DNA from 2 places in the Comamonas faecalis genome. Region 1 is predicted to be linked to the other one. Evidence: predicted binding sites of a transcription regulator. Region 1 holds the regulator's gene; the other holds the start of a gene.
The links. Region 1 encodes FNR, which switches genes on or off when oxygen is low (the NO sensors DNR and NnrR bind a similar motif). Its sites were predicted from a motif close to TTGATNNNNATCAA; they were not measured.
Positions count from the first base shown of each region.

Region 1 (11,313 bases):
GCCGCGTGCGCCGCGCGCCAAGACGGTGGACTACAAGGCCAAAGGGCTGGGCGATTGCATCGATTGTTCGCTGTGCGTGCAGGTGTGCCCGGCCGGCATCGACATCCGCGACGGGTTGCAGTACGAATGCATAGGCTGCGGCCTGTGCGTGGATGCTTGCGACACCGTGATGGACAAGATGAACTACCCGCGTGGGTTGATTCGCTTTTCCACGCAAAACGGAGTCAAGAACCACTGGACGCAGTCGCAGATGATCAAGCGCGTGCTGCGTCCGCGCGTACTGGTTTACTCCGCACTGCTGCTGCTGCTGTGCATTGGCATGATGGCTAGTCTCGTCGTACGCTCGCCGATGAAGGTGGACATCGTGCGCGACCGCGCCGCGCTCTCGCGCATCGTCGCCGGTGGCAAGCTGGAGAACGTTTACCGCCTGCAGATCATGAACGCTACCGAACGCGCGCAGCGCTACCACATTGCGGCGCGCGGCTTGCCGGAGCTGGAAGTGGCCACCGAGCAGGAATTCGACCTGGGGCCGGCCGAGTCGCGCTGGGTGTCGGTGCGCCTGCACATCCCCTACGGCTCGGCGCAGCCCGGGTCGCACACGATTTACTTTGATATCCAGGCGCTGGGCAGCAAGGCACAGGTTTCCGAGAAATCGGTGTTCCTGGTGCCGCGCTGAGTGGTCGCCGTTTCGATGAGGAGTCTTCAATGATTGCAAATCCCTCCACTGCACCCGGGCCGATGCCCGGTGACGCCCCGGCGCGACCCTGGTGGAAGTTCGGCATGGTCTGGATGCTGATCGCCGGGCCTGCCGTCGTCGTCGTCGCCGGTTTCGTGACGCTGTGGCTGGCCGTCAGCCGCCCTGATCCGGTACTGAGCGAAGACTATTACCAGCGCGGCCTGGAAATCAATCAGACGCTCAGGGCGCAGCAGGAAGCGGAGGCGGCAGCCATGACGCCGGCGCTCAAGGGCCGCAACCATGCGGCAACGCCGCGAGAACATCGTCCCTGATATCGCGCGCGGCAAGCGCCGGGCTCTGACCATGCGCTGTCGTGACCTGGGTCAATTCCGAGTGCCGTGCATGGTTTAGCGCGCATGCATGGATTGCATGGCCGGCCTCAGTGCTAGTCTGCCTCTTCATCCAAAGAACAGGAGACGATGCAATGCGGATGCAGCGACTGATGTGGATTGTCTGGCCGGCCTTTCTGATGGCGGCCGTGCTGGAAATGCTGGTGTTTGCTTTTGTCGATCCGCAAATGTTGCAGTGGTTCGACCAGCCGGTGAACCTCTCGCGCGAAGGTGTCTACACCGTGGCGTTCTTCGTGTTCTGGCTGGTGATCATGGGTGCGGGCGCGCTGACGACCCTGCTGTCGCTCTCGCCCTTTGAACTCAATCGCTGCCCTGTCCCCGACCTGCAGCGTCCAGCCGATTGCGCCAAGTTTTCTTCGATGTAATACCGCCCGTGGCGGGATTGGCCGTCGTCAGGCCTGTTGACTGTTGACGATGGCTTTGAGCGCGTCGGTGTCCAGGATGCGCACGTGGCGCTGTTTGACCTCGACCAGACCGTCCTCGGCGAACTTGGAGAAAGTGCGGCTGACGGTCTCCAGCTTGAGGCCCAGGTAACTGCCGATCTCTTCGCGGGTCATGCGCAGCACCAACTCGGATTGCGAGAAGCCGCGGTCATGCAGGCGCTGCACCAGGTTGAGCAAGAAAGCCGCCAGCCGCTCCTCGGCGCGCATGCTGCCGAGCAGCAGCATCACGCCGTGCTCGCGTACGATCTCGCGGCTCATTATCTTGTGCAGGTGTGTCTGCAGCGGTGTGACCTCGCGAGACAGTTCCTCTATGCGGTCGAACGGCATCACGCAGACCTCGGCATCCTCCAGCGCCACGGCATCGCAGGTGTGGTGGTCGTTGACGATGCCGTCCAGGCCGATGATCTCGCCGGCCATCTGAAAGCCCGTGACCTGGTCGCGTCCGTCCTCGGTCGCCACGCAGGTCTTGAAAAAACCGGTGCGAATGGCAAACAGCGAGGTGAATGCCTCGCCGTTGCGAAACAGCGAGCCGCCGCGCTTGATCTTGCGCCGCGTCGCAACGATGTCGTCGATGCGCTGCATTTGCTGGTCGTTCAGGCCGACCGGCATGCACAACTCGCGAAGATTGCAGTTGGAGCAGGCGACTTTGAAGGCGTGCGCGCTGGAAGAAGCAGAAACCTTGCCCATGGTCAGAGCTTACATCTGAAAAAAGGTACAGAGGGTAAATCCGGAGACAATCTCGGGACTCTCGATCCGGGCCAGGCCGCCATGCAGGAAGCGGCCGGTTCTTGATTGTAGTCAAGACGGTTGCCGGTCCACTGCGGCACAGTCTTGCCGTTATCGTCTGGAAATCCGTCATGACCGTTGCTATCACGCCCGAACTCCTGCGTCGCTTCGACGTGCCCGGGCCCCGCTACACCTCCTATCCCACGGCCGACCGCTTTGTCGAAGCGTTTGGCGAAGAGCAGTACGTGCTTGCGCTGCAGCAGCGCAAGGTCAGTGCGGTGGGCAAGAACACGCCACTGTCGCTGTACGCGCACATCCCGTTTTGCGAGTCGCTGTGCTATTACTGCGCGTGCAACAAGATCATCACCAAGCACCCCGAGCGCGCCGAGGTCTACCTGCGCTACCTCAGCCGCGAGATCGACCTGCACACGGCGCACTGCGGCGTCGGGCAGCAGGTCAGCCAGTTGCACCTGGGCGGCGGCACGCCCACCTTCCTGACCGACGAGGGCCTGCGCGACCTGATGAGCATGTTCACGCGCAGCTTCACGCTGGTGCCCGGCGGCGAGTATTCCATCGAGGTCGACCCGCGTACCGTCGACGAACACCGCCTGGCGGTGCTCAAGGAACTGGGCTTCAACCGCCTGAGTTTTGGCGTACAGGACTTCGACCCCGACGTGCAAAAGGCGGTGCACCGGGTGCAACCCGCTGACAAGGTGTTTGCGCTGGTCGAGAGCGCGCGCAAGCTGGGTTTCGACTCGGTCAACGTCGACCTGATCTACGGCCTGCCGCTGCAGACGCCCGAATCGTTCAACCGCACGCTGGAGCAGGTCGTGCAACTGCGCTCGGATCGCATTGCGCTGTACGCCTATGCCCACTTGCCCGAGCGCTTCAAGGCGCAGCGGCGCATCAATATCGCCGACCTGCCGGCGCCCGCGGCCAAGGTGTCCATGCTGGCGCGCTCGATCGAGTCCTTCATCGACGCGGGCTACGTTTACGTGGGCATGGATCACTTCGCGCTGCCCGACGACGCGCTGGCCGTTGCCAAGCGCCAGGGACGGCTGCACCGCAACTTCCAGGGCTACAGCACCCAGCCCGATTGCGACCTGATTGCGCTGGGCGTTTCGGCCATCGGCCGCGTCGGTGCAACCTATAGCCAGAACGCCAAGGTGCTGGAGGACTACTACGACGCGATCAACCGCGGCCGCATCCCGATTGCGCGCGGCCTGGCGCTGACGCGCGACGATCTGATGCGCCGCGCCGCCATCATGGCGCTGATGTGCCAGGGCGAGTTGCTGTACGAGCCGTTTGCGCAGTCCTGGCTGGTCGACGTGCCCCAGTACTTCGCTGCCGAGCTGGAGCGGCTCAAGGACATGGAGCAGCAAGGCCTGGTCTGCCTCAAGCCTGAAGGCGTGCAGGTCACGCCTATGGGCTGGTTCTTCGTGCGCGGCGTGGCCATGGTGTTCGACAGATACCTGCAGGCCGACCGTAATCGCGCGCGGTTCTCGCGCATTATTTAAACGGCAAGCGGTGTTGCTCGTATCTATTGGTCCTCTCATTGCCCCTTCTCGTCCCGGCGCGGTCGAGCGGGCGCATGCCGCCCGACACCCGGCGGATTACCCTCCATGTTGCTAGCTCTGGCCTCGACGGCCTTGTTCATGGGTTTGACGGGTGGTGCTCACTGCCTGGTGATGTGTGCCGCCCCCTGTGCAGCTTTGACGGGCCAGTTGCACAAGGGTGAAGACGAGGGCCAGGCGGTAGCGGGAGGGGCGCTGACGCTGACCCGAATCCAAGGGGGCGGTGCAGCGCCAGCACGCCGGCTCGGCGCGCGCCTGCTGGGCTTTCACCTGGGGCGTCTGCTCGGTTACGGCGCGGCCGGTGCATTGGCCGCGCTGGCCATGGACAGGCTGGTCTGGCTCGCGGACTTCAGTCCGGGCCTGCGCCCGCTGTGGACGCTGATGCATGTGCTGATCCTGGCCTGGGGGCTGCTGATGCTGTTGCAGGCGCGTCAGCCGGCATGGATCGAGGGAGCGGGGCGCACGCTGTGGCAGTGGGTGCGTCCCTGGACGCAGCACACCACCGGCCTGTTCGTCACGGGCATGGCCTGGGCATTGTTGCCATGCGGGCTGCTCTACAGCGCACTCTTGATGGCCGCATTGAGCGGCAGCGTGGTCAATGGCTTTGCCTGTATGGCACTGTTCGGCCTGGGCAGTGCGCTGTGGCTGATTGCCGGCCCCTGGGCGCTGGGGCAGTTGCACCAGCGGCTGGCCCAGGTGCGCGCGGGATTGGGCATGCGCGTGGCGGGAGCCATTTTGTGCACCATGGGGGCGTGGGCGCTGTGGATGGACGTCGTCCACGGGCAACCTGCGCCCTGGTGCGTGTCGTAGGATGGCGACAGGACAGGGTTGGACTACACTTTCCAGCACTTGTAAAAGCTCCATAATGAAGCGGTATACGGTTGTAACGTTTCGTTTGCCGCGAAATATTCAGAAGTGCCTTTGTCCGTCCCCGTCCTGATTGAAATCGAGAAACTGCGCGTGGGCATGTATGTTCAGCTGAAGGTCGGCTGGCTGAATCATCCTTTCCCGAAAAGCAGTTTTCTTCTGACTTCGCGCGAGCAGATTACCCAGCTTCGCCAGCTTGGACTGAGGCAGGTGCGCGTGATTCCGGAAAAAAGCACCATCGAAATCGCAGCGGACGCAGTTCAGGGCCAGGATGCGCAGGAAGTGCCGCTGGCAGAAGACGAATCCAGCGAAAACGATCCATCACAAACGGCAACGGCGCCGACCCCATTGACCCCATCGGCGCGAGACAGGGCAGACCGGGAGCGGGCACTGCTCAACCCCCGCGAAGAATGGGACACCGCCTTTGTGGCGTGCGAAGAGCAGTATTACCGCCTGGCCGATCTGTACCAGGGAGTGTGCAGCACGGTGATGGTTGCGCCCGCCGAGGCGCGCATGCAGGTGCAGGCGCTGGTCGAGGACTTCGTTGCCGAGCTGCTGGGCGCCCAGCCCTTTGCCATACGGCTGCTGCCCGACGTCCATGGCTCGCGCACCGCCATGCACGCGGTCAACGTGATGGTGCTGTCCACCATGCTGGCCAATGCGCTGGGCGAGGCAGCGCAGGCATTGCGCGGCGTGGCCGCGGCCGCGCTGCAGCATGACCTGGGCAAGATGCTGCTGCCGCTGCACATCGCCGAGCCCGGCACGGCGCTGGCGCCGGCCGACCTCAGGCGCTATGAGGAGCACGTAGCCTTTTCGGTTGACCTGTGTGCTCGCATGGGCTGGGACGAGGAGGTGCTGCAGGCCATTGCCCAGCACCATGAAATGGCCGACGGCAGCGGGTTTCCGCGCCGTCTGCGCGACCAGGACATGCGCCTGTGGGGCAAGATCGTGGCCGTGGTCAATGCCTACGACCGCCTGTGCAACCCGTTGCATGGTCGCCAGTCGCTGACGCCGCACAACGCGCTGGCGCAGATGTATGCCCGCGAGCGCTCGCGCTTCGACCCTTGGGTGCTGGAGGTGTTCATCCGCATGATGGGCGTCTACCCGCCGGGCTCGCTGGTGCAGCTCACTGACGAACGCTACGCGCAGGTGGTGCTGGTCGATGCGCGCCATCCGCTGCGCCCCAGCGTGCTGGTGTTCGATCCAGCCCTTGGTGAAGACGAGGCGCGCACGCAGCTGCTCGATCTGGCGCAAGCCCAGGGCCTGGGCATCGTGCGCAGCCTCAAGCCCGAGCAACTGCCGCAGCACATGCTCGAATTTTTCGCGGTGCGGCAGTATTTTTGCTATTTCTTTGAAAATGTCCGCACCGATCCGCCAGAGGAGGGCAAGGCGCCATGACCCGCGCGCAGTCCGCCTTGCCATGGCGCAGCATCGTTGACAGCCTGGACGTTGCCGCGTGGCTGATCAACGGCGGCGACCTGCGCATTTGCTACGCCAATGCCCAGGCAGCCCAGCTGACCGGGCGCGACCTTGACGCCATGCAGGGCCTGGCGGTGCGCGAGCTGGCGATCACGCCCGAAGACCTGGTCTTCTGGGGCCAGGATCTGGCCGAGATCGGCCGCGGCATCCATTCGCGTACCGTGGTAGAGCACCGCGGCAACCATGGCCTGGTGCCAGTGCAGCGGCGCGTCGTGCGCCTGGACGCCCCGCCGGCCGATGGCGGGCCCTGGCTGTTGATGACCATGCTCGGCATCACTGCGCTGCAGCGCAGCGAGCAGGATCTGGAGGCGGTGCAGTCCGAGCTCAAGGCCACGCTCGACTCGGCCGCCGACGGCGTGCTCAGTTGCAATCTGGACGGCAGCATTCGCGTGTTCAACGAGCGCCTGGTGCAGATTTGGAAGCTGCCGCGCGCACTGGTGCGCAAGCGCAACACCCCAGCCATGAGCGCGTTCATGCGCGAGCAGGTGCCCGACCCCCAGGCCTATGAGCAGCGGCTGACCGAAATCACGCTCGACCCGCTGCACGAAAGCCATGACGTGTTGCACTTGAACGACGGCACGATCGTCGAGCGCCGCTCGATGGCGCAGCGCGTCAAGGGGCGCGCCGTTGGACGCATCTTCACCTTTCGCGACATCACGCAGCAGTTGCAGGATCAGGCCGACCTGCGCCTGGCGGCGCAATCGTTCGAGTCCAGCCTGGACGCCATTTTCATTGCCGACGCGCGCCACCAGGTGGTGCGCATCAACCCCAGCGGAGAACAACTGCTGGGCCAGTTTGCACAAGAGGTGCTGGAGCGCCCGGCCATCGATCTGCTGTGCGATGCGCGCTCGTCCAGCGCCTTCATGGCGCAGGTCGAGCAGCAATGGAAGGACTGCGGCGTCTGGAAGGGTGAACTGCACCTGCCGACGAGCGACGGCACGCCCTGCGTCGTCTGGCTGTCGTGGGTGGCGCTGCGCGACGCGACCGGGCGGTTGACGCAAAGCATCGGCTTTCTGCGTGACCTGACCGCGCAGCACGCGGCGCAAAAACGCATCGAGGAGCTGGCCTACACCGACGTGCTCACCGGCCTGCCCAACCGCCTGATGCTGCGCCAGCGGGTCAACACCGCGATCGAGCAGGCCCGCAGCCAGGGCCAGAGCTTTGCCATCTGCTTTCTGGACCTGGATCGGTTCAAGATCGTCAACGACTCGCTGGGGCACACCTTTGGCGATCGGGTGCTCAAGCTGGTCGCACAGCGCCTGCAGACCTGCCTGCGCCCGGTGGACATGCTGTGCCGGCTGGGCGGCGACGAGTTCGTGATCTATTTGCACGGCGCGGGCACCTCGGTGGCGCAAAAAGTGGCCCAGCGCGTGCTGGAGACCATGAGCTACCCGTTCATGCTCGACGAGCTCAAGTTCTCGGTGCAGTGCAGCATGGGCCTGAGCCTGTACCCCACCGACGGCGAGACGCTGGACGACCTGATCAAGCAGGCCGATATCGCGATGTACCGCATCAAGGAGCGCGGGCGCGGCAACTACGGCTTCTACCAGCCGCAGATGAACGCCGACCTGCTGCCGCGCATCAAGCTCGAACACGCGATGCGCCAGGCCCTGGGTCAGGGCCACATGCGGGTGCACTACCAGCCCCAGGTCAGCCTGACCAGCGGCGACATCGTTGGCGCAGAGGCGCTGCTGCGCTGGACCGATCCCGAGATCGGTGCCATCGCGCCCAGCGTGTTCATCCCGTTGGCGGAGGAGTCGGGCTACATCGTCACGCTGGGCGAGTGGGTGATGGAGCAGGCCGTGCAGCAGGCGCTGCACTGGCTGCAGGCGGGCACGCCGCTGGCGGTGTCGGTCAACGTCTCGGCGCTGGAATTTCGCCAGCCCGGCTATGTCGAGCGCGTGGCCCGGCTGCTGGCCGCTGCCGGCCTGCCGGCCTACCTGCTGGAGCTGGAGCTGACCGAGAGCATTCTGCTGCAGGACGCACAGGAGATGGAGCACCTGCTGAGCGCCCTGGCGCAACTGGGCGTGGGGCTGTCCATCGACGATTTCGGCACCGGCTACTCAAGCCTGGCCTACCTCAAGCGCCTGCCCATCTACAAGCTGAAAATCGACCGCTCCTTCGTGCAGGGGCTGGCCGAAGACGGCGACGACCTGGTCATCGTGCAGGCCATTTTGAACATGGGCAGCGCCCTGCGCATGAAGGTGGTGGCCGAAGGCGTCGAGACCGAAGCGCAGCGCAAGATCCTGCAGGACATGGCCTGCGACAGCTTCCAGGGGTTTCTGTGCGCGCCGGCGCTGCCTGCGGCAGAACTGGGCGTCAAACTGCGCGCCACCTGCCAGCAAGGGTAGCTGGCGCTCAAAAAAGGGAAGGTGTCTGCGGAAGGTGCCGGGCCGTCATCCTGAACCGGGGGTTCAGGTGGGTCCGGGCAGCTAGGCGTTGGGTTCATCTGACGCGAGATGATCACGCCCGCCAGGCGATGTACCAGACCCGAGCTCAAGGAGCATTGGTTCAAGGAACTATAAAGCCCGGCAACTCCGCAGACGATTTCATTGTAAGCCCTGCCGGCGGCAAATTCATCCGCCGCGTGCCCCCGATTCGCAGTGCAACATGGGCCGAAAAGGCCAGCCGCCTACAGCAGGCGCCCGTCGTCGCCCAACACCTCGTCCAGGCGCGCGGCCAGTGCTTGCAGCCGCGCGCCGTCTTCAGGCGCCAGCGCGTCATCGTCGCGCGGCGCCGGGGCGGGCGTACTGGCCGCCGCCGCGTGCTGGTCGGCAATCTCGAAAGCCAGATTGAGCGCCGCCAGCACCGCGATGCGCTCGCGTGCACGTACCTTGCCCGCGTCGCGGATGCGCGTCATCGCCGTATCCACGCGCTCGACCGCCTCCAGCAGCCGCGTCTCCTGCCCCTCGGGGCAGGCCAGAAGATAGCTTTGCTGCAGGATCTGCACTTCGATCTGTCGGGACGTCATGGCTGCTGCTCCTGATCCTGTGAGGCGCTGGGCAGGCGCTCGATCAATGTGTTGATGCGCGCGCGCGCCGCCTGCAGGCGCGACCTGAGCGAGTCGCGCTCCTGCGTCAGCGTTGCCACCTGCTCGGACAGCAGCGCATTGGTGCGCTGCAACTCGGCGTGGCGCAGCAGCAGGCGCTCGATGCGCTCGGCGACCTGATCGATGGGAGAGGGTGAGGCCATAGGGCCGGTATTGTAAGAGCGTGCCGAGATTGTCAATGCGCTCCAAGGAAGTGGCGCGCCAGACAGCGATAGAATCGCCGGCGTTGGTGCTCGCGGTCGTGGTTCACACGCCGCAGTTCAACGGGAAGCAGGGAGGTAGCCACCGCCACGGTGGCGCCGAGCCTGCGCTGCCCCCGCAACGGTCAGCGAACGGATCGCACCGGTCCACCCTCCAGCAACACAGCCACTGAGCGCCTTGAACAAGTGCTTGGGAAGGCGCTGCCAGGGCGTTTCGCCAGCCCGGATACCGGCCAACACGGTGGTTTTGACGCGCCTGTCTGCAAGCGCGACGAGGCCGTGGTGCCCAGATGCCGACGGGGAGGTCGGTGGTGGCGACGATTCTTATTTATTTCCCATGTCGATTTCTCGTTCCATTCCGATGCGCATGGCCGCCCTGCCTTTGGCGCTGTGCGCTGCCGTGGCAGTCCAGGCGCAGACCCAGGTGGCGCTGCTCACGCCCGCCAGCCAGTTGCAGGAGACCGTGGTGACCGCCACGCGCATCGCGCAACCTTTGACCGACGTCGTGGCCGACGTGTCCATCGTCGACCGTGAAACCATAGAACGCAGCGGTGCCACCGGCCTGGTGGACGTGCTGGCGCGGTTGCCGGGTGTGCAGTTCGTGCGCAATGGCGGGCCAGGCACCAGCTCCAGCCTGTACCTGCGCGGCGCGTCCACCAACTACACCGCCGTGTACGTCGACGGCATTCGCATGGATTCCCAGGCCGGCAGCGGTGGTGCGAGCTGGGAGGCTTTGCCGCTGTCGATGGTCGATCGAATCGAAGTGCTGCGTGGCCCCGCCGCAGCGGTGTATGGCTCGGATTCGATTGCCGGTGTCGTTCAGATCTTTACCAAGAAGGGCGAGGCCGGCATGGCGCCCTATGTGGGTGTTGGCGCGGGATCGCACGGCACTTGGCGCGGCGAGGCGGGCGTGAGCGGCGCCACGGGCGCGTGGGACTACGCGCTTGGCGTGGCGCGCGAGACCAGCAAGGGCTTTGACAGCAAGACCAACGCTGGCCACAACCCCGACCGTGACGGCTACCGCAGCACCGCCGCCAACGGCCGCCTTGGCTTTCAAATCGACGACGCGCACCGGCTGGAAGGCTCGTTGCTGTACAACGACACCAACAGTGGCTATGACACCAGCGCCGCCGATGACCGCAACCTGCGGCGCACCCAGGCGCTGGGCTTGAACTGGCAGGCGCGCTGGACGGAGCACTACAGCACCCGCCTGTCTGTTTCCGAGTCGCGCGACCGCTATGAAACCCGGCCCTCGCCCTATTTGACCGAGACCCGCCTGCGCGGCTACCTCTTCCAGAACGACTGGCACTTCGGCATTCACCAGTTGAGCGCGACATTGGAGCGGCGAGAAGACCACCTGGAGAGCACATCGATCGACCATGATCGTCAACGTGCGCAAAACGCGCTGGCGCTGGGCTATGGCCTGCGTACCGGCGCCCATACGCTGCAGCTCAATGCACGGCATGATCGCGACAGTGAATTTGGCGGCAAGACCACGGGCAGTGCCGCCTATGGCTATGAGTTCGTCAAGAACTGGCGCGCCACGGCCTCGGTGGGCACTGCGTTCCGGGCGCCTACGCTGTATCAGCGTTTCAGCGACTACGGCGATGCCACGCTGCAACCCGAGACCAGCCGCAATGCAGAACTGGGATTGCACTGGCAGGACGGTGTTCATGGCGTGTCGTTGACGGCCTACCGCAACAGGGTCAGCAACCTGATCAATTATGTTTCGGGGCCGGGGCCGTGCCCGGGGGGGAGTGCTGGCATGTACCCGGGTTGCTATGCCAACGTAGGCAAGGCGCAACTGGAGGGCGTAACCCTGGCCGGAGCGACCAAACTGGGCCAGGTTCTGCTGCACGGCTCGATCGACTGGCAAAACCCCCGCGACC
Region 1 covers NZ_BAABBP010000001.1:45,191-56,503, forward strand. The annotation lists gene ccoG (cytochrome c oxidase accessory protein CcoG) at 1-676, shown strand, start outside; gene ABD767_RS00215 (FixH family protein) at 706-1,008, shown strand; gene ABD767_RS00220 (hypothetical protein) at 1,161-1,451, shown strand; gene fnr (fumarate/nitrate reduction transcriptional regulator Fnr) at 1,479-2,216, opposite strand; gene hemN (oxygen-independent coproporphyrinogen III oxidase) at 2,387-3,772, shown strand; gene ABD767_RS00235 (urease accessory protein UreH domain-containing protein) at 3,878-4,639, shown strand; gene ABD767_RS00240 (cyclic di-GMP phosphodiesterase) at 4,745-6,094, shown strand; gene ABD767_RS00245 (EAL domain-containing protein) at 6,091-8,526, shown strand; gene ABD767_RS00250 (cell division protein ZapA) at 8,808-9,146, opposite strand; gene ABD767_RS00255 (cell division protein ZapB) at 9,143-9,367, opposite strand; cobalamin riboswitch at 9,435-9,676, shown strand; gene ABD767_RS00260 (TonB-dependent receptor domain-containing protein) at 9,762-11,313, shown strand, end outside.

Region 2 (11,313 bases), 100 kb from region 1:
GGCCAACGCCTGCATCCGGGCGCCGGCCGACAGCGTGCCGACCACCTGGCGCAGGTCGCGCTGCAGCAGGCTGGACGCGGTGGCCAGTTGGGCGTTGTGCAAAAGCGTGACGTCTGCCGCGCCGCCGCGCTTGAGCGCGCGCGCCATGCCGGCCGGTATGTGCACCACGCCGTACACCGCCATGCGTTCCAGCGCGTCCTGCGCCTGGGCGCGGTTGAGCAGGCTCTGCTGCACCTGCAGGCCGGGCGCGGCGCCGAGCATGCGCACCAGCTGGCGCGACAGCGCCGAATGGTCCTCGTCCCACACCGCGATCGGCAGCCGGTAAGGCTGGCCTGCAGCAAAAATCCAGCACAGCAGCGCCATGGCCAGCCACGGCACCCAGGTCAGCATGGCCAGGTCGAAGGGCCGCGCGCGCAGCAGGCGCCACTCGCGGCGCAGGCTGGCGATGAAGCCCATCACTGCGCCTCGACCAGCACGCTCATTCCCGGGCGCGCGCCTTCGATCGGCACCAAGGGCCGAGCGTGCACCTCGAAGGTGCGCGCATCAAAGCCCTGGCTGCCGCGCGTGGCGCGCCAGGTGGCGAAGTCGGGCAGCACGGCGACGTAATTCACCTCGAAGTCGGCCCGCAGATCGCCCAGCGCCGGCAGGCGCGCGGCAAAGCGGCTGCCCATGGCAAAGCGCTGCAGTTGCTCCTCACGCACGTTGAGCACCACCCACTGGTCCTTTAGATCGACCACCGTGACCACCGCCACGCCCTGAGGCGAGAGCTCGCCCACCTTGGCCAGCACCTTGGCCACCTCGCCGGCCACCGGGCTGCGCAGTGCGGTTTCGGCCTGCGCGGCCTGCACCTCGGCCACCACGCCGGCCACCTGGCGCGCCTGCGCGGCGGCGGCGGCCTGGTCCTCGGCGCGTGCGCCGCTGGCGGCCATGTCGTACTGCGCGCGGGCGGCGTCGGCCTGGGCACTGCTGGCGCGCCAGTTGGTGTGCGCCTCGTCGCGCTTTTGCGCCGCCACCAGCCCTTGATCGAACAGGCTTTGCACGCGCTGGTACGAGGTCTGCGCCAGCTCGGCCGCGGCCTGTGCGCGCTGCCAGGCCAGGCGCGCCATCTGCACCTCCTGCGGGCGCGCGCCGTGGCGGGCCTTGTCGGCCACGGCCTGCGCCGCCGCCTGGGCCGATTCGGCCTGCGCCAGCTTGGCGCGCACCTCGGGGCTATCCATCTCGACGAGCAGGTCGCCGGCCTGGATCTGCTGGCCCTCGGTCACCGCCACGCGTGCGATGCGCGCGCTGATCTTGGGCGCAATGTCGGTCTCGCGCGCCTCCATCTGACCCTGGAAATAGGGCGCCGGCGGCTGCGCCGCGCGCCAGAAGCCCCAGGCAACGAAGGCAAGCGCCACCAGGCCGGCCAGCAACAGAGGCCAGGACAGACGAGGGGAAGCGGCGGGCGTGGTGCTCATGGCGCGGTGATGGTGGTATCGGTGGGAATCAGGATGTCGGCCTGCGCCTGGTAGCGCGCGAAGTCTTCGCTGAGCCCGCAGGCCTGCAGCAGCGCGGCCAGCGCCTGCACGTACTGGTTGGCGGTCTGCGCGCGCTCGGTGCCGATCCTGGCCAGGTTGACCTCGGCCTCGATCAGCTCCAGCGTGGTGGACGTACCCTCGCGCAGGCCCGCCTGGCGCAGCTTGAGCAGCGCCTGCGCCAGGTCTTGCTGCGCCTGCTGGGCCAGGTACTGGCGGCGCGCCTGCTCTACCGCCAGCCAGTGCTTTTCAACCAGCAGCGCAATGTCGCTGCGCGCCTGCTGCTCGGCCAGCTGTGCCTGCTCGACGCTGCGCTGGCTGGCGGCGGCCAGCTGGTCGCGGTCGACGCTGTCCCACAGCGTCCAGCGCGCGGCCACGCCGGCAACCCAGCTGGGCTTGCCCTGGGTGTTGACCTCGCGCAGGCCAAAGCCCAGTAACTGGGGCTTGCGCAGCGCCTCCTGCGCGTCGTGCAAGGCGCCGGCCTGGCTGCGCTTGGCCTGCACCTTGGCCAGGCCCGGGTGGTGTTGCTGCGCCGCATCCTGGAACCGTTGCAACGGCTGCAGCGGCTGGCTGAGCACGAACAGCGGGCTGCTGGCCTGCAGCGGCGCAGTCGCCTTGACCGTGCGCGCCAGCGCGGTGGCCGCCAGTTGTGCCTGGTCCAACGCCTGGCGGGCCTGCTGCTCGGCGTCGGCCAGCGCGGCGCGCGCCTGCAGGCGGTCGAGCTGCGAGGCCACGCCCGCCTCCAGCATCTGCTGCGCGGCGGCGTCATGCTCGCGCACCAGCGCCAGTGCATGCTGGCGCAACTGGGCGGCGCGCCGCGCCAGCTGGGCGCCGAAGTAGCGCTCGACCAGCAGGCTGTGCAAGGCCAGTGCGTCGCTCCGTGCGTCGGCCAGCGCCTCGTCGGTACGCGCCTGCAGGCCGGAGCGCACTGCGTCGGCCGCGCCGCCGACGTACAGCGGCCACAGCAGCGACACGCTGGCCGAGGCGCGGTTGTCGCTGCGCTGCAGGTTGTAGTTGCTGGGCAGCTGCGGTGCACCGCCCAGGCCGCCGCCCAGCGCCGGCGGCAGCAGGCCGATGACTCCATCGAGCGAGTGGCGCGCCGGATCCAGGTCGATGTCGACCTGCGCCTTGTAGCGATAGGCCATGCCGGTCAGCGCCACCGTGGGGCCACCCAGCCCCTGCATGCCCTCGCGGCGCAGGCGCGCGCCCTCGACGGCCCGCTCGCTGGCGGCGAGTTGGTCGGAGCCCTGCTGCAACTGCAGCCAGGCCTGCGAGAAACTCAAGGGCGCGGGGGCGGGTGCGTTGCCCGCCTGCGCCACCGCGGCAAGCAGCCATGCGCCGGCCGCAAACCATGTGGTTCGCCAGAAGCTGCGGCGTGGGCTGGGAGTCGCTGCGTCGTGCATGGTGCGAGGAAGGTGCTGGGGTGCTGGGATGGTGTCGTGGCAGGCGGCGCCGTTTGGGTACGGGCAGGTGCTGCATGTCCGCAGCGCCCAGGCAGCGCTATGGCGCCATCGGATCCAGGCTCAGCCCCCAGCGCGCCAGCGCCGCGTCGTCGCTGACACGGGCATCGACCCAGCGCGCGCCCTCGGGGGTTTGCTCTTTTTTCCAGAACGGCGCCTGGGTCTTGAGGTAGTCCATCAGGAATTCGCAGGCCTGGAAGGCCTCGCCACGGTGCGCGCCGGTGACGGCGACCAGCACGATCTGGTCGAGCGGCTGCAAGGGCCCGACACGGTGGATGACGCGCGCCGCATAAATGCCAAAGCGCCGGTGCGCGTCGGCAACCATGGCCTCGATGGACTTCTCGGTCATGCCGGGGTAGTGCTCTAGCTCCATCGCCGCCACCGCGTCGCCCTCATTGCGGTCACGCACCGTGCCGACAAAGCAGCACACCGCGCCCACGCGCGCGTCGCCGGCGCGCAGCCGCGCAAGCTCGGCGGAGACATCGAAATCCTCGGTCTGGATGGAAACGCTGGACATGGCAGGCGATTGGGTGGATTTGCTACATTGCCCGCCTACTGTAACGCGCATAACGCGCATCCCTGCCATGGCAACCCAAGCCTTCACCGCCCACGGCTACACGCTGTACCCATCGCCACGCAACGAACACCGCATCATGTTCGAACACCATGTGTTCGTGCCCCACCCCTACGCGCTGATCGACCTGCCCAGCTTTGCGCTCGCCGGGCGCTCCAGCCTGTTTGCCGCCTGCCGCCTGTCGGACGGCAAGATGGGGCAGTTGGTCAGCTTCGAGCTGGAGGTCGACCTGGCGCACTTTGAGACGCACTTCACGCCCGATTGACGCCCGAAGCGGCGGCCTGCGCCGGCGCAACATTGACGCACATCAACAACAGGACGCGGGTTCGCCCTGATGGCCAGGGGCTCTGCCACAATAACACTACTCGCTGCATGGGTAGCAATTCCTGCAAAACCCGCAGCATACGAAAGAGCCGTCATGCGTTTGCTTCACGACCTGTTCACGACCGACGTCGGCCTGTTCAGCGCCATTGGCATTGCCTTCATGCTGGGCATGGGCGGTTTCTTCTTCTGGCTGTTCACGCGCACCGACACCATGCCCAAGAAGGAAGAGGACACGTCGCAATAAGTTGCGGCAGCGCCTTTCGCAGGACAATGGCGCGGCCATGCAAGACGACAGCCAGATTCACATACCACCGTCTTTTATTGCGCTGTACACGCGCGCCAGCGGGCGGCTTGGCATTGCGCGCGAGGCGCTGCTGCAGCGCTACGAGTTGTGTGAAGACCTGGCCTGCCAGCTTGTGGAGCAGGCGCAGCAGCTCTACCAAACCCACACGCCTTCGGAAGAACGGGTGCTGCGCCAGATCCATGCCGGGCTGGCGAGCGCCGAGTCGGGGCTGGACGCGTCCGAGGCACGCTGGGTGATGCTGCGCCTGGCCGAACTGCTGCAGTGGCGCAGCCCCGATCTGGGCGGTGACGGCGACGGCCAGGACTGACCCGGACGCCGCCCTGCCGTCAACCGCCGGTGACCGGCGGGAAAAACGCCACCTCGGCGCCGCCGTCCGGCAGCGGCTGGCTCTCGCGCGCCATGGCCTGGTTCAGCGCCATGCGCACCGGCTTGCCGCGCGCCAGCACCTGGGCGTGGGCGCCGCCGCGGGCAATCAGCGCGTCGCGCAGCGCACCCAGCGTGGCGGCGTCGGTCGTCAGGGTTTCGCTCTCGCCCAGCGTCTCGCGGATCGAGGCGAAGTAGCGCAGGGTCACGGTCTTGGTGGTCATGTCAGCAATGCGGCAAAAGGCAAAAACCGTACCGTATCACCACGGGCAATGGCCTGGCCCGGCGGGTTGTCGACCAGGCCGTCGCCCCAGACCGTCGAGGTGAGCACGCCCGAGCCCTGGTTGGCGAACAGCTCCAAAGCGCCCTGGGCGTTCAGGCGCGCGCGCAGGAACTCACGCCGCCGGTCGCCGCGCGGCCAGTCGAAGTCCGCGCGCACCGCCACGGCCTGCGGCGCCACGTCCTGCACGCCCTGCAGCCGCAGCACGAAGGGGCGTACCAGCAGCGCGAAGGTGACGAAACTGGAGACCGGGTTGCCCGGCAACCCCATGAAATGCGCGCCGCCTGCCCCGTTCTCCACCCGGCCGTAGGCAAAGGGCTTGCCCGGCTTGATGGCCAGCTGCCATAGATCCAGATGGCCCAGCGCCTGCACCGCGGGCTTGACATGGTCTTCCTCGCCGACGCTGACGCCGCCGCTGGTCAGGATCAGGTCGTTGCCCTGCGCCGCCATCTGCAACGCGGCCACCGTGGCCTCGCGCTGGTCGGGCACGACGCCCAGGTCGGTCACGGCGCAGCCCAGGCGCTCCAGCATCGCGCGCAGAAAGAAGCGGTTGCTGTTGTAGATGGCGCCCGGCCGCATGTCCTGCGGCGCAACCTCGCCCGGCATCACCAGCTCGTCGCCGGTGGAAAACAGCGCCACGCGCGGGCGCGCAGCCACGGTGAGCTGCGCCCTCCCCATGCTGGCAGCCATGCCCAAGGCAGCCGGGCCCAGGCGCGTGCCGGCGGCAAGCACCGTGGCGCCCAGCGCAATGTCCTCGCCCGCGCGGCGGATGTTCTGGCCCATCCTGGGCGCGGTGTTGATGCGGGCGCTGCCCTCGCCCTCCGGAACGCATTCTTCCTGCATGACCACGGCATCGGCGCCGGGCGGCACCGGCGCGCCGGTGAAGATGCGCGCGCAGCTGCCCGGTTGCAGCGGCTGGCCGACGCTGCCGGCCGGGATGCGCTGCGAGATGGGCAGCACCGCGCCGGGCTCGGCAACGTCGGCGCAGCGCAGCGCGTAGCCGTCCATCGCCGAGTTGTCCTGCGGCGGCACCTGCAGCGCCGAGACGATGTCCTCGGTCAGCACGCGGCCATCGGCGCTAAAGGTGGAGACGCTCTCGCGCCCGGCCAGCGGCATGGCCTGCGCCAGCAGCACGGCCAGCGCGTCGTCAAGCGATTGGAGGGCGGGACGGTTCATGGCATGTCTCCTCTTGGGTTGCGGCCGGCGAGCCCACGCCAAACCAGGCGGGATGGGCCAGCAGCCAATCGACTATCTGCGCGGGGCGGTTCAAATCCAGCACCGGCTGGCGCGGCGCAGGCTGCAGCAGCTGCGGTGCGTCGGTGGCCACCGCGCGCACCCAGGCGTCGTGCGGGTAGCGCAACGGCCGCGCGCCGCGTTCGTCGTCGATCTGGCGCCAGACCTCGATCTTGGGCAGTTGCGCCTCGCGAAAGCCCTCGACCAGCACCCAGTCGACCGCAGGGTCGAGCTCGCGCAGCAGCGCATGCACGTCAGGCTCGTGCGGCGTTTCATATTCGCGCTGCAGCGCCAGGCGCTGGCTGGAGGCGACCAGCACCTCGTAGGCGCCGGCCTGGCGGTGGCGCCAGCTGTCCTTGCCCGGATGATCGATGTCGAAATGGTGGTGCGCATGCTTGAGCACCGACACGCGCAGCCCGCGCGCACGCAGCAACGCCACCAGCTGCTCGATCAGCGTGGTCTTGCCGCTGCGCGAGTAACCGGCAAAGCCGACGACCTTCATGCCTCAGGCGCCGCAGTGGCGCACGATCAGCGCCTTGACCTGGTCGACGTCGGCGGGCAGTACGGTCACGCGCTTGGGCAGGCTCTCGATGCCGTCAAAGCGCGCCGGGCGCTCGGGTGGACGGCCCAGCGCTTCCTCGATGGTCGCGGCGAACTTGATCGGCAGCGCGGTCTCCAGCACGATCATGGGCTCGGCGCCCAGGTGCTCGCGCGCGACCTTGATGCCGTCGGCGGTGTGCGTGTCGACCATCTGGCCCAGGCGCTGCGCGCAGTCGCGGATGGTGGCCAGGCGGTCGGCGTGGGTGCTCTTGCCGCTGGCAAAGCCGAATCTGGCCGCAGCATCGGCAAACGCTGCGTCCTGGCTCAGGTCGAAGCGCCCCTGGCGCGCCACGCCGTCGGTGAACAGCGCGCGGGTGCGCGCGCCGTCGCGCCCGACCAGGTCGAAGACGAAGCGCTCGAAATTGCTCGCCTTGCTGATGTCCATCGACGGGCTGGAGGTCTCGTAGGTCGCCGCCGCGCCGCGAACCTGGTAGACGCCGGTGCGGAAGAACTCGTCGAGCACGTCGTTCTCGTTGGTCGCCACGACCAGGCGAGCGATCGGCAGGCCCATCTGGCGCGCCACATGGCCGGCGCAGATGTTGCCGAAGTTGCCGCTGGGCACGGTGAAGCTGACTTTTTCGGTGTCGGCCTGCGTTGCCTGGAAGTAGCCGGCGAAGTAGTACACCACCTGGGCCAGCAGGCGTGCCCAATTGATCGAATTGACGGTGCCGATCTTGTATTGGCGCTTGAACTCCAGGTCGTTGCTGACCGCCTTGACGATGTCCTGACAGTCGTCGAACACACCCTCGATAGCGATGTTGTGGATGTTCTCGTCCTGCAGCGAGAACATCTGCGCCTGCTGGAACGGGCTCATGCGCCCGTGCGGGCTGGTCATGAAGACGCGCACGCCCTTTTTGCCGCGCATCGCATATTCAGCGGCGCTGCCGGTGTCGCCGCTGGTCGCGCCCAGGATGTTCAGCTCTTCGCCGCGGCGGGCCAGTTCGTACTCGAACAGGTTGCCCAGCAGCTGCATGGCCATGTCCTTGAAGGCCAGCGTCGGGCCGTTGGACAGGGCTTCGATGAACAACTGGCCCTCGAGCCGGCGCAGCGGCGTGATCTGCGGCGTACCGAAGACCTCGGCGGTGTAGGTCTTGGCGCAGATTGCGCGCAAATCCTGCGCCGGGATGTCGTCGATGTACAGCGACAGGATCTCGAACGCCAGCGCGGCATAGCCCTGGTCGGCATAGGTCTGGCGCAGCTGCGCCAGCCGGCCGCCCACCTGGGGATAGGCCTCGGGAAGGTAGAGGCCGCCGTCGGGCGCCAGGCCTTCGAGCAGGATGTCGCAGAACTGGCGCGGCGTGGCGTCGCCCCGGGTGGAGAGGTAGCGCATCAGTTGAGCTCCTCCTTGCGGATGCGCGTGATCGGCGCCAGCACCGTGGGCAGTTGCTGGATCTGCGCCAACGCTGCGTCCATGTCGCCCTCGCGCGTCTCGTGCGTGAGGATGATCAGGTCGGTCTGCGTGCTGCCCTCGCCGCCCACCTCGTCGGCCTCGCGCTGCAACACCGCGTCGATGCTGATGCCCGCGCCGGCCAGCAGCCCGGTGATGCGCGCCAGCACGCCGGCCTCGTCGGCCACGCGAATGCGCAAGTAGTAGCTGGTCACCACGTCGGCCATCGGCAGCACCGGCAGCTCGCCGCCGGCGGCCGCCAGCGTGTGGCTCTGGAAGGCCAGCGGCGGCACGCGGTGCGCCGGGTCGGCGTCTATCAGGCGGGCGATGTCGATCAGGTCGGCGATCACCGCGCTGGCCGTCGGCTCGCTGCCCGCGCCCTTGCCGTAGTACAGCGTCGCGCCCACCGCGTCACCCTGAACCAGCACGGCGTTCATCGCGCCCTCCACGTTGGCGATCAGGCGCTTGGCCGGCACCAGGCAGGGGTGCACGCGCAGCTCCACACCACGGACGGCCGTGCCGTCGGCCTGCAGCCTCTCGGTGCGCTTGGTGATGCCCAGCAGCTTGATGCGGTAGCCCAGCTGCTCGGCATATTTGATGTCGGCCGCGGCGAGTTTGGTGATGCCTTCCACGTAGGCCTTGTCGAACTGCACCGGGATGCCGAAGGCGATAGCGCTGATGATGGTTGCCTTGTGCGCTGCGTCCACGCCTTCGATGTCGAAGGTCGGGTCGGCCTCGGCGTAGCCCAGGCGCTGCGCCTCCTTGAGCACCACGTCGAAATCGAGCCCCTTGTCGCGCATTTCCGACAGGATGAAATTGGTCGTGCCGTTGATGATGCCGGCCACCCACTGGATCTGGTTGGCCGTCAGCCCCTCGCGAAGCGCCTTGATGATGGGGATGCCGCCGGCCACCGCGGCCTCGAAGGCGACGACCACGCCCTGCTCGTGCGCGGCCTTGAAGATCTCCTGGCCGTGCACCGCCAGCAGCGCCTTGTTGGCGGTCACCACATGCTTTCCGGCGGCAATCGCCTCCAGGACCAGCGCCTTGGCGATGCCGTAGCCGCCGATCAGCTCGACGACAACGTCGATGTCCGGGTTGGCAATCACTTCGCGCGCATCGCCCACCACGCGCACGCCGTCGCCCACGATGGAGCGCGCGCGCGCGGTGTCCAGATCGGCCACCATCGTGATCTCGATGCCGCGGCCCGCGCGGCGGCGGATTTCTTCCTGGTTGCGCGCCAGCACCTGGAAGGTGCCGCTACCGACGGTGCCAATGCCCAGCAGGCCGACTTGGATGGGTTTCATGGGTCTCAATCAATCAAAAAAACGGCGGCCCGGCTCGGCCAGGCGCCTTGAACGGTCAAAAACTCAGAGGTTGACAATAAATTGGCCGTGCCCGAAAGGCGCGCCAAAACGCACCCAATCGAGGCTGAGTGCTGCAGTTCCAGCAGTGCCTGCGCCCTGCAAGGGCAAAACGCAGCCACGACTCGGGCCGTGGCAAGTATTTGCAACGATGAGCGGGAGTGTTTTGGCGTGCAAAGCGGGCATGGGGAATTTTTTCTCAATCTCTCAGGCGACCAGCACCGCCTTGGCACGGCGCTGACGATACAGCGCCAGGAAGTCGGCCAGTCGGCCGATGGCCTCGCGCAGGTCATCCTCGTGCGGCAGAAAGACGATGCGAAAGTGCTGGTGATCCGGGTAGTTGAAGCCCGAGCCCTGCACCAGCATCACGCGCGTGGCGCGCAGCACCTCCATGAAGAACTGGCGGTCGTCCTCGATCGGGTACACCTGCGGATCCAGGCGCGGGAACATGTACAGCGCCGCTTGCGGCTTGACGCAGGTGACGCCCGGGATCTGCGTGACCAGCTCGTAGGCCAGGTCGCGCTGGCGGCTCAGCCGCCCGCCCTCCCTGACCAGGTCGTTGATGCTCTGATAGCCGCCCAAAGCGGTCTGGATGGCCCACTGGCCCGGCACGTTGGAGCCGAGCTTGATGTTGGCCAGCATGTTCAGGCCTTCGATGTAGTCGCGCGCCGCGCTCTTGTCACCCGACACCACCATCCAGCCGGCGCGGTAGCCGCAGCTGCGGTAGGCCTTGGACAGTGAATTGAAGGTCAGCGTCAGCACGTCGGTCGACAGGCTGGCCAGCGCGGTGTGCCTGGCACCGTCGTACAACACCTTGTCGTAGACCTCGTCGGCAAAGATCACCAGTTCGTTCTCGCGTGCGATCTGCACGATGGCGCGCAGCAGCTCGTCCGAGTACAGCGCCCCCGTCGGATTGTTCGGATTGATCACGACGATGCCGCGCGTGCGCGGCGTGATCTTGCTTCGGATGTCGTCCAGGCTGGGCATCCAGCCGTCGTCCTCGTCGCACTGGTAGTGCACCGGCCTGCCACCGGCCAGGCTGGCCGAGGCGGTCCACAGCGGGTAGTCGGGCGCCGGAACCAACAGCTCGTCGCCATCGTCGAGCAGCGCCGTCGTGGCCATCACGATCAGGTCGCTGGCGCCGTTGCCCAGGTAGATGTCGTCCAGCGTCACGCCGGCCACGCCCTGCTGTTGGCTGTAGTGCATCACCGCCTTGCGCGCGGCGAAGATGCCCTTGCTGTCCGAATAGCCTGCCGAGTTGGGCAGGTTGCGGATCATGTCCTGCTGGATTTCCTCTGGCGCATCAAAGCCGAACGACGCCAGGTTGCCGATGTTGAGCTTGATGATCTTCTGGCCCTCGTCCTCCATCTGCCGCGCGGCATCGACGATGGGACCACGAACGTCGTACAGGACATGATTGAGCTTGGCAGATTTGTGGATGGGCTTCATGCGCACGGGCACCAATACGGGACGAAACCTATAATTTGACCATAATTCACCGCCGCGCCTGAGCGCGCAAGCCGCCTGCCATGAAATTCCAGCACGATCGTCCCGACACCCAATCCGTCACAGCCTATGGGCCGGGCTGGATCAACGTCGACGCCGATCGCATCACGACCAGCGTGGTCGTGGGTTCGCGTGGCGAGCGCCAGGGCTGGCACTGCGCGCGCTTTGAAGACCTCACGCCCGCGCACTTCGAGCAGTTGGCGCTCTTGCAGCCCGAGGTGGCGATCTTCGGCAGCGGCAACCGCCTGCGCTTCGTACCGCCGGCCTGGCTCAAACCATTGGTCGATCGGCAAATCGGCATGGAGACCATGGACACGCAAGCTGCCTGCCGCACCTACAACATCCTGGCCGGCGAGGGCCGGCATGTAGTGGCTGCTCTACTGCTGGAAAACTAAATTTAGTGGGTATCT
Region 2 covers NZ_BAABBP010000001.1:146,937-158,249, reverse strand. The annotation lists gene ABD767_RS00745 (ABC transporter permease) at 1-456, opposite strand, end outside; gene ABD767_RS00740 (HlyD family secretion protein) at 456-1,454, opposite strand; gene ABD767_RS00735 (TolC family protein) at 1,451-2,914, opposite strand; gene moaE (molybdopterin synthase catalytic subunit MoaE) at 3,012-3,488, opposite strand; gene ABD767_RS00725 (hypothetical protein) at 3,556-3,810, shown strand; gene ABD767_RS00720 (DUF3149 domain-containing protein) at 3,964-4,113, shown strand; gene ABD767_RS00715 (hypothetical protein) at 4,151-4,480, shown strand; gene ABD767_RS00710 (MoaD/ThiS family protein) at 4,500-4,760, opposite strand; gene ABD767_RS00705 (molybdopterin-binding protein) at 4,757-5,992, opposite strand; gene mobB (molybdopterin-guanine dinucleotide biosynthesis protein B) at 5,964-6,551, opposite strand; gene thrC (threonine synthase) at 6,555-7,979, opposite strand; gene ABD767_RS00690 (homoserine dehydrogenase) at 7,979-9,340, opposite strand; gene ABD767_RS00685 (aminotransferase class I/II-fold pyridoxal phosphate-dependent enzyme) at 9,605-10,846, opposite strand; gene ABD767_RS00680 (MTH938/NDUFAF3 family protein) at 10,927-11,298, shown strand.
Region 2: the regulator FNR is predicted to act here: its motif matches at 3,843-3,856, upstream of ABD767_RS00720 (DUF3149 domain-containing protein).